Regions from separate parts of the Pseudonocardia halophobica genome, predicted to be linked through region 1. Evidence: predicted binding sites of a transcription regulator. Region 1 holds the regulator's gene; the other holds the start of a gene.
What was found. Region 1 encodes LexA, which represses DNA repair genes until DNA is damaged. Its sites were predicted from a motif close to CGAACACGTGTTCG; they were not measured.
Positions count from the first base shown of each region.

Region 1 (7,229 bases):
GCCGTTCTTCTCGCCGGAGGCCAGCGCCTCCTTCCACGTGATCGTGGCCAGCTTCTGGATCGCGGTGCTGGCCGGGAAGGTGCGGTAGCCGTCGTTGGCCGCGGCGTGCTTGCGCATGACGCGCTGGTGCGACTCGGCGTTGCGGGCGTAGCCCTCGTACGGGCCGACGACGCCGGCGAGCTCGGCGGAGCGCTTGTAGGCCGCGCCGGTCATCAGCGACGTGATCGAGGCGGCGAGCGAGCGGCCACCCTCGGAGTCGTACGCGTGGCCGGTGGCCATGAGCAGCGCGCCGAGGTTGGCGTAGCCGATGCCGAGCTGGCGGAACTTGCGCGTGGTGTCCGCGATCGGCTCCGTCGGGAAGTCCGCGAAGCAGATCGAGATGTCCATCGCGGTGATGATCAGCTCGACGGCCTTGGCGAAGCGCGGGGCGTCGAACCGGCCGTCCCCGCCCAGGAACTTGAGCAGGTTCAGCGAGGCCAGGTTGCAGCTGGAGTTGTCGAGGTGCATGTACTCCGAGCACGGGTTCGACGCGCTGATCCGGCCCGACTCGGGGCAGGTGTGCCAGTCGTTGATCGTGTCGTCGTACTGGAGACCCGGGTCGGCGCACTCCCAGGCGGCCTGGGCGATGCCGCGGAACAGCGTGCGGGCGTCCGTGCGCTCGATGATCTCGCCGGTGGTGCGGGAGCGCAGGCCGAAGTCGGTGCCGCCCTCGACCGCGTGCATGAACTCGTCCGTGACGCGGACGGAGTTGTTGGCGTTCTGGTACTGCACCGACGTGATGTCGGAGCCGCCCAGGTCCATGTCGAAGCCCGCGTCGCGCAGGACGCGGATCTTCGCCTCCTCCTTGGCCTTGGTCTGGACGAACTCCTCGATGTCGGGGTGGTCGACGTCGAGCACGACCATCTTCGCGGCCCGGCGGGTGGCGCCGCCCGACTTGATGGTGCCGGCGGAGGCGTCGGCGCCGCGCATGAAGGAGACCGGGCCGGAGGCGGTGCCACCGGAGGACAGCAGCTCCTTCGACGAGCGGATGCGGGAGAGGTTGAGGCCGGCACCGGAGCCGCCCTTGAAGATCAGGCCCTCCTCCCGGTACCAGTTCAGGATCGACTCCATGGTGTCGTCGACCGCGAGGATGAAGCAGGCGCTGACCTGCTGCGGAGACGCCGTGCCGACGTTGAACCACACCGGCGAGTTGAAGCTGAACACCTGGTGGAGCAGCATCCAGGTGAGCTCCTGGGCGAAGATCTCGGCGTCCTCGTCCGTCGCGAAGTACCCGTGCTCGACGCCCGCGCGGTGGTAGGAGCCGACGACCCGGTCGATCAGCGTGCGCAGGCTGGACTCGCGCTGCGGGGAGCCGACGGCGCCGCGGAAGTACTTGCTGGTCACGATGTTGGTCGCGTTGATCGACCAGAAGTCGGGGAACTCGACGCCCCGCTGCTCGAAGTTGATGCTGCCGTCGCGCCAGTTGGTCATGACGACGTCGCGGCGCTCCCAGGTCACCTCGTCGTACGGGTGCACCCCGGGAGTCGTGTGGAGCCGCTCGACGGTCAGGCCGCGCCTGACGCCCTTCCCGGCCTTCGCGGCCCGGGTCCGACCCGTTCCCCCCGCAGAGCCCTTGGCACCGGACGTGCTCGCGGCGCTTCCGGCGGACTCCGCCCCGACGGTCTCCGTCATGCTCTCCCTCATTCGCATCCGACCATGTGCTGCACCCTCCGCCGGCTGGGGCGACGGGGGGTGTCCTGCCTGCGAGATCGGGGTCGGCTCGACTTCCGTAGTCCGGGTCGGCCCCACTGGTCCCTCGAGACCCCTATCCGGCCGGCCCCGCACCCCGTCCGGCCCGGTCCCGCCGGTCGGCTGCTTCCCCGGCAGCCGCCCTGCGCAGATCGGCGATCTCCTTCTCGAAGTCCTCGATGGACGAGAAGGAGCGGTACACGCTCGCGAAGCGCAGGTACGCCACCTCGTCGAGCTCCTTCAGCGGACCGAGGATCGCCAGCCCCACCTCGTGGCTGGGGATCTCCGCGGTCCCGCCCGCCCGGACGGCCTCCTCGACGCGGTGCGCGAGCTTCTGCAACGCGTCCTCGTCGACCGGCCGACCCTGGCAGGCCCGGCGCACGCCGCTCACGACCTTGTCGCGGCTGAACGGCTCCGTGACGCCGCTGCGCTTCAGCACCGCGAGCACCGGCTCCTCGACGGTGGTGAAGCGCTTCCCACAGGCCTGGCAGGAGCGGCGGCGACGCGTCGCCGCGCCCTCGTCGACCTCGCGGGAGTCGATCACCTTGCAGTCCGTGTGACGGCAGAACGGGCACCGCATGCGGACCTCCCCCGACTCGACCGCGCCCGGCGGTCCGGACTGCGCCGAACCCAACCTGTAGGCGAACGACACGGATGTAACCACAACATCTAGGGGTCGCGCCATCTCCGTGCGGCGGGTCGTGCGGACTTCCCCCGATCGGGAAGGAACCTCTCACGAACGCCGCGGGCGACCCGTCCCCGGGTGCCCCGGTGGCCGCGTGGCGACACCCCGTGACGGCCCGCAGGTCACACCTGGTTCCCGCGCCGCCGCCGACCGGCCGATCGCCCGGCACGCGGGCCCGGGACCGTTCGCCGCATCGGCGACACGCCGGTGAACTGCGGGGAACGCGACGCCCGCTCCGACCCGGCGTGTCGGACCCACCGGCGTGTCGGTGGACTTGGCACTCACCGTGCCCGGCGGGAGACCCACGCCACTCACAGGACCGATCACGTGCCCCACCCGCTCCAGGCGCGCCTCCACAGCGGACACCGTGACGGCAGCGCCCGAAAAGGACGGCTCAGCGCGCCTTCCGCCCCGACCGCCCGCGCAGGGCGGCGGCTCATCGCGCGACGAGGTCGGCGAGCAGCCCGAGCACGACGACGACCGTGGCCGAGGCCAGCGCCACCGCGACGACGGCGAGCGCGCGGTCGACCACGCCGGTGCGTGCCTCGCCGGCCAGGCGGCGGGCGCCCCCGGTCCGCTCGTAGCGCGAGAGCCGGGAGAGGCGGGGACGCGGCGCCGGGACGCAGCGCGAGTCGGCCAGGGCGGGCCGGGGGCGGGCGACGGGCCGGCAGCCCGGCACGACCGCGGGACCGTCGAGGGGGCGGACCAGCCGCGCCCGGGCACCGGACGCGTAGGCACCGACGACCCGCTCGGGCACCCGCTCGGGCGCCGCACCGGGGCGACTCCGGACGGCGTGGGCGCGCCCCACCCCGTCGCGACCCGCGGGGCCCGATCGGCCCTGCGGACGCGCGCGGCTCTGCGGGCGAGCGCCCGGACGCAGGTCGGCCCGCCGCTCGGCCGGGACACCGCCCCACGTGCCCGGCGCCTCGACCGGAACCTCGGACGGCTCCTCGACCGCCGCCGACGGACCGTCCGCCCCGACCGGCGACACACCGGCCCGCGACACCCCGGTTCGCGACGCCCCCGCGAGCACTGCACTCCTGGGATCCATGACGACCTCCCACCCCCGCGCCGACCCACCCGAGCCGGATGCCCGGACCACCGGTCGAACGCGTGTGCGATTCCTATCAACCACCACCGACAAAAACCGGTGCCCGCCGTGACCGGGGTCACGACGCCGGGAACACCGGCCGCCCCGTCAGACCGGGACGCGCAGCACGAGCCCGGCGGGCAGCGGCGCCGGGTCGACCGGGAGGGCGTTGTCCGCCGCGATCCGCTCGACGACGGCGCCGGTCCCGGCCGACGTGACGGCGGGAACGGTCCGGCGCGCGACGTCCCACACCGACTCCCCCGGCTCGACCGTCACGGCCGCGGTGCCCGAGGGCACGGCCGACCGGGCCTGCGCCTCGCCCGCGGCACCGGCCAGGAGCCCGAGGCCGACGACGACCGCGGCGGAGGCCAGCGCGAGGACGGCGGCCGCCACGGCACGCCGGAGCCGGTACCGGGCCGGGGACACCGCACCGGGCAGCACCCGCACGGTCGCCCGGACCGCGCCCGGCACCGGGCGCACGTCCCCAGGAGCCGGCGCCGCGGCACGCAGCCGACCTGCCCGGTCCGCCACGGTGGAACCGCTCGCGACGACCGAGAAGCCGCGGACCCGAGGACGGGTGCGTGCCGAGGGCGCGAGCCCCCGCGCCCGCCCGGCGCCGGTCGCCGGCACCGCAACGCGGGCACGACGGGAGCTGCGCGCGGGTCGGACGGGGTGCGGCCCGCGGGCCGCACCCGCCTCGCGCTCCCCGCCCACGGTCGACACGGCGCTCCCCCGCCGGGGCGCCGCGGCGGCCCGGCTCGCCCGCGCGCCCGGCCGGTCGAGCCGGTCCCCGCGGCGGCGCACGTCCTCGACCACCGCGGGCGACACGCCGAGGCCTCCGCCGGTCCGTGCGCCCACGCCCACGTGGCCGCCAGGCCCCTCCACGGTGTGGTCCCCGCCGCCCTCCGCGATCCCCGCGCCGTTCACGGCCGACCCCTTCCGCCTCGTCCGCGCCGCTCAGCGGCCGGAACTCGCACACATGTTCGATTCGAACGTCTGTGCGACGTTCTACCATCACGACGACTCCTCGTCACGGGTCCGCGCCGACACGATCGGCGTGTCGTTCGAACATGTGTTTGGCGTTCGGCCGGATCCGGGCTACCGTCCGATCCCGACGGCCCGGGCGGGACCCGCCGGACGGGCCGTCCGGGTCCCGACCGGCACCGGCCCGCCCGGCGCCCCGGTACGGCTCCCGGGGAGTACGGCCCGGCGGAACGGGCACGACGACCGGGGCGTCCGGCGCCGAGGGGCACGGACGGTCCGGATCCGGGCAGCGGGCCGGTCCCGCGGCCGGGACGGGCCCGACGACGCGGACGGCGCACGAGACAGGCACACGAGGAGGCGGCAGGCAGATGGCACGGGACGAGTCCGGCGGAGCCGGCGAGACCGGCCGGGAGCCCGGACAGGTGCGCGCCTTCCCGGACCCGCCGGCGGACCCGGTGGGCCTCACCCCCCGGCAGCGCAAGGTGCTCGAGGTGATCCGGGACTGGGTGGAGCGGTTCGGCTACCCGCCGAGCGTCCGGGAGATCGGCGACGCGGTGGGGCTGACCTCCACCTCGTCGGTGCACCACCAGCTCCGGACGTTGGAGCGCAAGGGGTACCTGCGGCGGGACCCCAACCGGACCCGCGCGGTCGACGTGCGCAGCCCGGAGGAGGACTCCGAGGGCTCGGAGGCCGCCGAGGTCCGCGCCGAGCGGCCGGCGCCGGCGTTCGTGCCACTGCTCGGCAACATCGCGGCCGGTGGCCCGATCCTGGCCGAGCAGGCGGTGGAGAGCGTGTTCCCGCTGCCGCGCGAGATCGTCGGCGAGGGCACGCTCTTCCTGCTCAACGTCAAGGGCGACTCGATGGTCGAGGCCGCCATCACGGACGGCGACTGGGTCGTGGTGCGCCAGCAGCCCGTGGCCGAGCAGGGCGAGATCGTCGCCGCCATGATCGACGGCGAGGCCACGGTCAAGACCTTCAAGCGCACGGACGGCCAGGTCTGGCTGATGCCGGCCAACCCGGCCTACGAGCCGATCGACGGCAACGAGGCGACCATCCTCGGCCGCGTCGTCGCGGTGCTCCGCCGGCTCTGAGGTCCCGGCCCCCGGTCAGCGGTCCGGGGGCGGCACCACGATCACGGGATAGCGGGCGGTGCGCACCAGCACGCCCGCGACCCCGCCGAGCAGCAGCCGCTTCATGAGCGGGTACCCGCGCGACCCGACGACGAGGACGTCGGTGCGTTCGGGCAGGTCGGCCAGGGTGTCGGCGACCGAGGGGCCGATCACGACGTCGTAGAGCGCGTCGATCTCCGCCGGCGCCTGCGCGAGCCCCTTCTGCGCGGTCTCGGTCGCGGCGGGCACCTCCTCCTCGCCGCCCGCGACCACCACGAACCGCAGCGCGGCCCCGGTCCGGCCGGCCAGGTGCACGGCCAGGACCGCCGCACGGTCGGCCTCCGGGGTGCCGTCGTAGGCGACCGTGACGACGGTGATCCCCTTCGCGGCGGTGTGCCGATAACCCCGCGGCGCGATCCCGACGGGGCAGCGTGCCGAGGGCAGCAGTCGCTGGACCGTGCCGCCGGGCGCGAGCCGGCCGAGCAGGCCCCCGCCCGTCGACCCGACGACCAGCACCGCGGCCCCGACCTCCTCGGCGTGGTCGGCGAGCACCCCCGCCGCGGGGCCCGGCCCGAGCGGGGCGAACTCCGGCTCGGAGGGCCCGGTCGAGCCGATGAGCTCCCGTGCCCGGCCGAACCGCCGGCGGGCGACCTCCTCGATCTTCTCCCGCCACCGCGGGTCGCGGGCCATCGCCGAGTAGCCGATCCCGTCCGTCGGGTAGACGGTGGCGACGACGTTGGTCAGCCCCGTCAACCGCGCCAGCTGCGCCCCGAGGACCAGGGCGTCGTGACCGCCCGGCGTGTCCTCGTAGGCGGTCACGATCGGCACTGCGGCACCCCTCCTCCCGGCGTGATCAGCGTAGGCGGAGCGGGGCCCGCCGAGGGCCCTCCGGGAGCACCCTTAACGGGCTCGTCACACGCGGGAGCGCCGCCGCCCGTGCAGGGCCATCGCGGCGGCGGCCAGCCCCAGCACGAGGACCGCGACCCCGACCCCGACCGCCGCGGGCAACCAGTCGGGGGCGGGCTCCGGCGGGGTCGCCGGGGGCGGCGGCGCGGCCGTGGGCTCCGCGGGTGCGGCGGCGAGCGTGGCCCCGACAGCACCGGGCACCGCGCGGAGCCGGCCACGGTCCGGGCCGCGGGTCTCGGAGCCGGACAGCAGGGTGCCGTCGGGGAGGAACGCGAGCGCCTCCCCCTGGGGCTCGTCGGGCAGCGGGACCTGCAGCGGTGTGCCCTGCAGTGCCGCGACGAGGTCGCCGGAGGGCGGGACGCGGTAGAGCCAGGCGTCGGTGTAGGTCCGCAGGCCGACGACCTCGCGGCCCGCGCTCGTTCCCCCGCCCGTCACGGTGAAGGCGCCGAGGGCGCCGATCGGGCCGCCCCGGGTCTCGGAGCGGGGGAAACCGACCGACCCGGCGCGCATCAGCGGCGTGGGTCCGGGCTCGGCGAGCGGGCCGGTGGGCCGGTAGACGCCGGCGGTGCCGCCGACCTCCTTGGTGACGATCACGGGCACCCCGTCGGCGCCGATCAGGAGGGACTCGGCGTCGTGCGGGCCGTCCGGGTAGGTCAGCCGATGCAGCCGCGGTGCGCCGTCGGGCGACAGCACGAGGAGGGCCACGGTGTCCCGGACCCGGTCGTTG
Region 1 is NZ_CP192046.1:5,554,168-5,561,396, forward strand. It holds gene ACQP04_RS26350 (vitamin B12-dependent ribonucleotide reductase) at 1-1,671, opposite strand, end outside; gene nrdR (transcriptional regulator NrdR) at 1,805-2,308, opposite strand; gene ACQP04_RS26360 (hypothetical protein) at 2,850-3,464, opposite strand; gene ACQP04_RS26365 (hypothetical protein) at 3,612-4,430, opposite strand; gene lexA (transcriptional repressor LexA) at 4,856-5,578, shown strand; gene ACQP04_RS26375 (universal stress protein) at 5,594-6,424, opposite strand; gene ACQP04_RS26380 (hypothetical protein) at 6,509-7,229, opposite strand, start outside.

Region 2 (7,229 bases), 2.1 Mb from region 1:
CAGCCGCGGGGCCGGCGCCCTCGACGGCCTCGTTCTGCGAGATGACGCTGGTCATGGCACGAGGGTGGCACCGTCGGTGTCCGCGCCGCCCCCGATCGTGACCAGCACCGCAAGGGTCACGGCGGTCACTGCGTCCGGTTGCCGCCCCTGCCTGCGCCCGTTAACTTCGCGCCGTGGCCACGATCTCGCCGCTGGCCGACGCCGTTGACGCACTGGTGCACGACGGCGCGGAGATCGCCCTCGAAGGGCTCGGCGCGTCGGTCCCCGCGGCCGCCGCCCACGCGATCCTGCGGCGAAGGCCGCGCGACCTCACCCTCGTCGGCACCGCACCCGGCCCGGCCGGCGACCAGCTCGTCGGCGCGGGATGCGTGCGGAAGCTCGTGTTCTCCCGCCTCGACCCGGGCCTGCACCGGATCCGGGACGCACTGGTCACCGGCTGGCCCGCGCCGCTCGAGATCGAGGAGCACACCCAGGCGGGGATGGCCGCGCGGTACGTCGCGGGCGCCTCCGGCCTGCCCTTCGCGACGGTCCGGGACGGCTACACCGGCACCGATCTCGCGGCCTTCACGCACCTCGCGACGGTCCGCTGCCCGTTCACCGGCGCCGAGCTCACCGCGCTGCCGGCACTGCGCCCCGATCTCGGCGTGGTGCACGCGCAGCGCGCCGACCGCGCCGGGAACGTGCAGCTCCGCGGGGTACCCGGGCTCCGCAAGGAGGCCGTGCTGGCCGCCCGCCACGCGCTCGTCACGGTCGAGGAGGTCGTCGACGAGCTCGAGCCCGAGCACGGCGCGATCGTCCTCCCCGCGTTCACGGTCACCCGCATCGCGGTGGTGCCCGCCGCCGAGCCGGACGGTGATCCGCAGGCCGACCCGTGCGAGGACACCCTGGGGCGCTCCTGGGCGGGCGTCTCCGGCGACCGGGCCCGCTTCACGAGCTGGCTGGAGGGGATCCGCGCGTGAGCGACCAGATCCTCGTCACCGCCGCCCGGCTGCTCGCCGACGGCGAGGTGTGCGTCGCCGGCTGCGGGGCGGCCCGGCGCGCCGCCCGGCTCGCCCGTGCCGTGCACGCGCCCGGGCTGACCGTGCTCGGCGACGACGGCACCGTCGACGGTGTGCCCGCCGCGACCGCGGGGGTCGCCGACACGGCCTACTGGCTGCAGGGTGGGCGGGTCGACGTCGGCGTGCTCGTCGCCGACCAGGTCGACGTCTTCGGCAACGTCAACACCACCGTCCTCGGCGAGTACGACGAGCCGACGACACGGCTCGCCGGCGTCGGCGCGGCGGCGGAGATCGCGGCCGGCGCGGGGCGGGTCGTCGTGCTGCTGCCGCACCGGCTGTCCGCGTTCGTGGAGCGCGTGGACTTCGTGACGGCGCCCGGTGCCCTGGCCGGTCCGCTGGACCGCGCGCAGCTGGGCCTGCGCGGGGTGGGCACGGTCGCCGTCGTCACCGACCTGGGGATCCTGCGGCCCGACCCGGCCACGGCCGAGCTCGTGCTCACCGACGTCCACCCGGGCGTCTCCGTCGACCGGGTGCGCGCCGAGACCGGCTGGCCGCTCGAGGTCGCCGACGAGGTGGGGGTCACGGAACCGGCCACCGCCGAGGAGGTCGCCGCGCTGCGGGCCGGATGACAGGATCGGGCCCATGACCGACCTGCTCCACACCCGGACGGACGGGCCCGAGGACGGGCCCGTGCTCGTCATGCTCGGCTCGCTCGGCAGCACGCTCGAGATGTGGGAGCCGAACCTCCCGGCCCTCGCCGAGCACTTCCGGGTCATCCGCATGGACCACCTCGGACACGGCGCCTCGCCCAACCCGCCCGGCCCCTACACGATGCGGACCCTGGGCGAGGCCGTCCTCGCCACGCTCGACTCGCTCGGCGCGGACCGCGTGCACTGGTGCGGGCTCTCGCTCGGCGGCATGGTCGGGATGTACCTGGGCTCCGAGCACCCGGACCGCATCGCCCGGCTGGTGCTGTGCTGCACCTCCTCGAACTTCCCGGACCCCTCGGTCTGGCGGCAGCGCATCGAGGCCGTGCGAGCCGAGGGCACGGCGGGCATCGCGCCGGGCGTCGTCGAGAAGTGGTTCACGCCGGAGTGGGCGGAGAAGCACCCCGACGTCGTCGAGCGGGCCGTCGGGTGGGTCTCCGACACCCCCGACGACGGCTACATCGCCTGCTGCGAGGCCATCGAGGTGTGGGACCACCGCGACCGGCTGGACGCCGTGACCGCGCCGACGCTCGTGATCGCGGGGGACGAGGACAAGCCGACGCCTGTCGAGCCGCACGCCCGCACCATCGCCGCGGGCATCCCGGGGGCGCACCTGGAGGTGCTCCACGGCGGGCACCTCGCGACGATGCAGAGCGCGGAGGAGGCCAACCACCTCCTCCTCGGGCACCTGACCTGAGGGGTGACCTAAGGGGTGTCGGGCCACGCCCGCTGTGGCGCGGTCAGGGCCAGCCCGAGCGCGGCCATGGCCATGAGGATCCCGGCCACGACGATGGGGACCGCGGCCGCCGCCCCGCCGAGCACCAGCAGCAGCAGGCCGCCGCCGAGCAGGATCGTGGGCACGAAGCCCGCGGCGTGCACCGAGCGGCGGTCCGCGGGCCGGGCGGTGCGGCTCTGCGGGGGCCGGTGCCGGCGCACCTTCCGCCCGAGCGCGCTGCACCGCGCCACGAACAGCGGATCGCCGGACATGAGGCCCTGCTCGATCAGGGCGAACTGGCTTCGCTCGCGGTCGCTGAGCATCGTTCGGGGTACCCCCGGGTTCGCGAAGGCCTGGTTGGGGAACGGCGTCCCGCTCGCCGTTGATCCGGGTGCACCACCCACCAGTGTAGGTGACCGAATCGTGACCTTGGACAGGGTTGTGACGGGACCAGGGATGTGATCGCCACCGCGCGAGGTGAGGGGACCCGACCCTTCTCTTTACATGCACGATCACGCATGGGTAGCGTGCGGGCCATGGGAACGGGTCACGGACACGGGCACGGTCACGGCGCGGGGAGCGACCGCCGTCGGCTGGTCGCCGCCCTGCTCGTGACCCTGGCCTGCGCCGTCCTCGGCGGCGTCGGCGCCCTGCTCACCGGCTCGCTCGCACTCCTCGCGGACCTGGGCCACCTGCTCACGGACGCCGGGGCGCTCGCCGCCGCCGTCGCCGCGTCGGTGCTCGCCGCCAAGCCGGCCTGCCACCACCGGACCTTCGGCCTCGGCCGGGTCGAGGTGCTCGTGGCCGGGCTCAACGCCGTGGCGCTGGTCGCGGTCGTGGTGTGGGTGGCCGTGGAGGGCGTGGCCCGGCTGTTCGAGCCCGCGGAGATCCCGGGGCTGCCGCTGCTCGTCATCGGTGCGGTGGGGCTCGCGGGCAACCTCGTGTCGCTGGCGATCCTCGCCGGCGGGGACCGCGGCAACATGAACCTGCGCGGGGCGATGCTCCACGTCCTGGGGGACGCGCTCGGCTCGGTCGGGGTGATGGTCGCGGCGATCGTGCTCGTCACCACCGGCTGGCCCTACGCCGACACTCTCGCCTCGCTGCTCATCGCCGCGCTGATCCTGCCCCGGGCGATCGGCCTGCTGCGCGAGGTCTGGCACGTGCTGCTGGAGGGCGCGCCGGCGGGGATCGACGTCGCCGAGGTCCGCAGCACGCTGCTCGCCGTGCCCGGCGTCGCCGACGTGCACGACCTGCACGTGTGGGCCATCAACGACCGCACGCCGTCCATGTCCGCGCACCTGGTGGTCACGGAGGAGGCCGAGGACGCCACGGGTTGCGGGGCGACCGTGCTCGACCGGGCCGGTGCCGCCCTGCGGGAGCGCTTCGGCCTCAGCCACAGCACCCTGCAGCTGGAGCAGCACGCCCACGTGGGCCACGAGCACACCTGCCACTGAGCCAGCGGGTCAGCCGTGCGCGAGGTCGGCGAAGCGGCTGTAGTGCAGCTGGTGGGCCACCGTGATGGTGTTGGTGGGGCCGTTACGGTGCTTGGCCAGGATCAGGTCGGCCTCGCCTGCGCGCGGGTCGTCCCGCTCGAACGCGTCCGGCCGGTGCAGCAGGATGACCATGTCCGCGTCCTGCTCGATCGAGCCCGACTCGCGCAGGTCCGAGATCATCGGCCGCTTGTCCGTGCGCTGCTCCGGACCGCGGTTGAGCTGCGAGATCGCCACCACCGGCACCTCGAGCTCCTTGGCCAGCAGCTTGATCTGCCGGGAGAACTCCGACACCTCCTGCTGCCGGGACTCGACCTTGCGGCCCGAGGTCATCAGCTGCAGGTAGTCCAGGATGATCAGCTTCAGGTCGTTGCGCTGCTTGAGCCGCCGCGCCTTGGCCCGGATCTCCATCAGCGTGAGGTTCGGCGAGTCGTCGATGAACAGCGGCGCCTCGGAGATCTCCGACATCCGCCGCGCCATCCGCGTCCAGTCGTCGTCACTCATCCGGCCCGCCCGCATGTCCGCCAGCCGGATCCGCGCCTCCGCCGACAGCAGCCGCATCACGATCTCGGTCTTGCTCATCTCCAGCGAGAACACCGCGGAGGTCATCTGGTGCTTGATCGAGCAGCTGCGGGCGAAGTCCAGCCCGAGGGTGGACTTGCCCAGACCCGGACGAGCCGCGACGACGACCATCTGTCCCGGGTGCAGCCCGTTGGTGCACGCATCCAGGTCCTGGAACCCGGTGGGCACGCCCAGCGAGACGCCACCGCGGGAGGCGATGGCGTCGATCTCGTCCATCGTGGGCTGCAGCAGCTCCTCGAGCGGGACGTAGTCCTCGCTGGTGGATCGCTCGGTCACCTCGTAGATCGCCGCCTGGGCCCGGTCGACGACCTCCTCGACCTCGGCGCCCTCGGCCCCGTGATAGCCCAGCTGCACGATCCGGGTGCCCGCCTCGACCAGCCGCCGCAGCGTGGCCTTCTCCGCGACGATCTCGGCGTAGTACGCCGCGTTCGCCGCGGTCGGCACCGTGGCGATCAGCGTGTGCAGGTACGGCGCGCCGCCGAGCCGGATCAGCTCGCCGCGGCGCTGCAGCTCCGCCGACACCGTGACCGCGTCCGCCGGCTCACCCCGGCCGTAGAGATCGAGGATGCAGTCGTAGACCGTCTGGTGCGCCGGGCGGTAGAAGTCGTCCGGCCGCAGCACCTCCACCACGTCCGCGATCGCGTCCTTGCTCAGCAGCATGCCGCCCAGCACGGACTGCTCGGCCGTGAGGTCCTGCGGGGGCTGACGGTCGAACGGGTTCGGGACGGCCCCGCCCGCGGAGTCCCCGCCCTGCCGGCCCTCGCCCTCGCGGACGGCTCGTGGCCGATTGGGACGGTCATCCGTCACCGCCATGCCCGACGTCACCCCCTGTCACCACGTGGCCTCATGGTATCGAACATGAGTTCGATCCGCAGCCGGTTCTCCCGGCCGCGCGGCGAACGCCCCACCCCGACCCGGACCCGTCCGGGGTCACGCCCTCGGGTGGCGTGCGACGAACGGTCTGAGGGGCGGACGGCGGTCGTCCACGCGGCCCGGGCACGTGACGCTAGGCCAGTCCGCGCCAGGGCCCAAACCAGCGTGTGGACAACCCTGGGGAGGGCGTGGGGACGGATCGGGGACAGGGCAGGCGGCCCTCCCCACCGAGCTGTGGACACCGTGGGGACAACCCCTGCTCAGAGCGCCTTTCCGCAGTTCAGACCCAGGGGGACCGGTGTGGACAACTTTCTTTCCGATCGGCCCGGCGCGTCCCGTGACGGGCGTGTCGGGACCCTCCGGCGCGCGTCCACCCGGCGCATCCGCGATGTCACCCAGCGACGCGGGCGCAACCTCTGCGTGTCGTTCCCACGCGCCGGACGGTCGGTGTGCCACCGCTCGCCGCGAGCACTCCCGGAGCCCCCTCCCGCGATCGACACCGAGCGCGATCCGCGGCCCGAGAACGCCGCGAGGGCGGGACCCGGTCGACTCGACCGCGATCCCGCCCTCGTGACGGAAAGTGACGGACCGGGGTCCGCCGATGCCGGACGTCAGGCGGCGACGACCGCCACCTGCAGGTCGGCCGTGACCTCCGGGTGCAGGCGGACCTTCACCGGGTGGGTGCCGACCGACTTGATCTGCTCGCCGATCTCGACCGCGTGCCGGTCGAGGGCCGGGCCGCCGGCGGCGCGCACGGCGTCGACGATCTGGGCCGAGGTGACCGAGCCGAACAGCCGGCCGGAGTTGCCCGCGGCCTTGGCCTTGACGGTGACCGACAGCTCCTTGAGCGAGCCGGCGACCTCCTGGGCGTGGCCCAGGTCGCGGATCTGCCGGGCCTTCTGGGCACGGCGGATCTGCTCGACCTGCTTCTCGGCGCCCCGGGTCGCGACGATCGCGAACTGGCGCGGGAGCAGGTAGTTGCGGCCGTAGCCGTCCTTGACCTCGACGATGTCGCCGGGCGCGCCCAGGTTCGGCACGTCGGCCGTGAGGATGAGCTTCACGGTGCTACTCCTTCCTCAGGTCAGCGAGCGGTCGAGGTGTACGGCAGGAGGGCGACCTCGCGGCTGTTCTTCACCGCGACGGCGACGTCCCGCTGGTGCTGCCGGCAGTTGCCGGTCACACGGCGGGCCCGGATCTTGCCGCGGTCGGAGATGAACTTCCGCAGCAGGCCGGTGTCCTTGTAGTCGATCTCCTGGGCCTTGTCCTTGCAGAACGCGCAGACCTTCTTCTTCGGCTTGCGCAGGACGGGCTTGGGCATTGCTGGTGCTCCTGGATGTACTGGTCCCCGCGCTCACGCAGGGGTGTGGATCGAGGTCAGAAGGGGGGCTCGTCGTCCGCGGCGGGGCCACTGCCGGCCGGCGGGGCGGAACCCCACGGGTCGTCGTAGCCGCCGCCACCACCCTGGCCGCCGCCACCGAAGCCGCCGCCGCCACCGCCGCCGCCGAAGCCGCCGCTGCCACCGCCGCGGCTGACCTTGTTGACCTTGGCCGTGGCGTACCGCAGCGAGGGGCCGACCTCGTCGACCTCCATCTCGATGACGGTGCGCTTCTCACCCTCGCGGGTCTCGAACGACCGCTGCCGCAGCCGGCCCTGCACGATGACGCGCGCACCGCGGGTGAGCGTCTCCGCGACGTTCTCCGCGGCCTGGCGCCAGATGTTGCAGCGCAGGAACAGCGCCTCGCCGTCCTTCCACTCGCCGGACTGGCGGTCGAAGGTGCGCGGCGTGGACGCCACCGTGAAGTTGGCGACGGCCGCCCCGGAGGGGGTGAACCGCAGCTCCGGGTCGGCGGTGAGGTTGCCGACC
Region 2 is NZ_CP192046.1:7,684,035-7,691,263, forward strand. It holds gene ACQP04_RS36725 (aldo/keto reductase) at 1-55, opposite strand, end outside; gene ACQP04_RS36730 (CoA transferase subunit A) at 174-959, shown strand; gene ACQP04_RS36735 (CoA-transferase) at 956-1,627, shown strand; gene pcaD (3-oxoadipate enol-lactonase) at 1,641-2,402, shown strand; gene ACQP04_RS36745 (DUF3040 domain-containing protein) at 2,411-2,743, opposite strand; gene ACQP04_RS36750 (cation diffusion facilitator family transporter) at 2,957-3,874, shown strand; gene dnaB (replicative DNA helicase) at 3,884-5,305, opposite strand; gene rplI (50S ribosomal protein L9) at 5,977-6,426, opposite strand; gene rpsR (30S ribosomal protein S18) at 6,447-6,683, opposite strand; gene ACQP04_RS36770 (single-stranded DNA-binding protein) at 6,740-7,229, opposite strand, start outside.
Region 2: dnaB (replicative DNA helicase) is a predicted target of LexA. The motif match lies at 5,346-5,359, and genes of this name have one in related genera.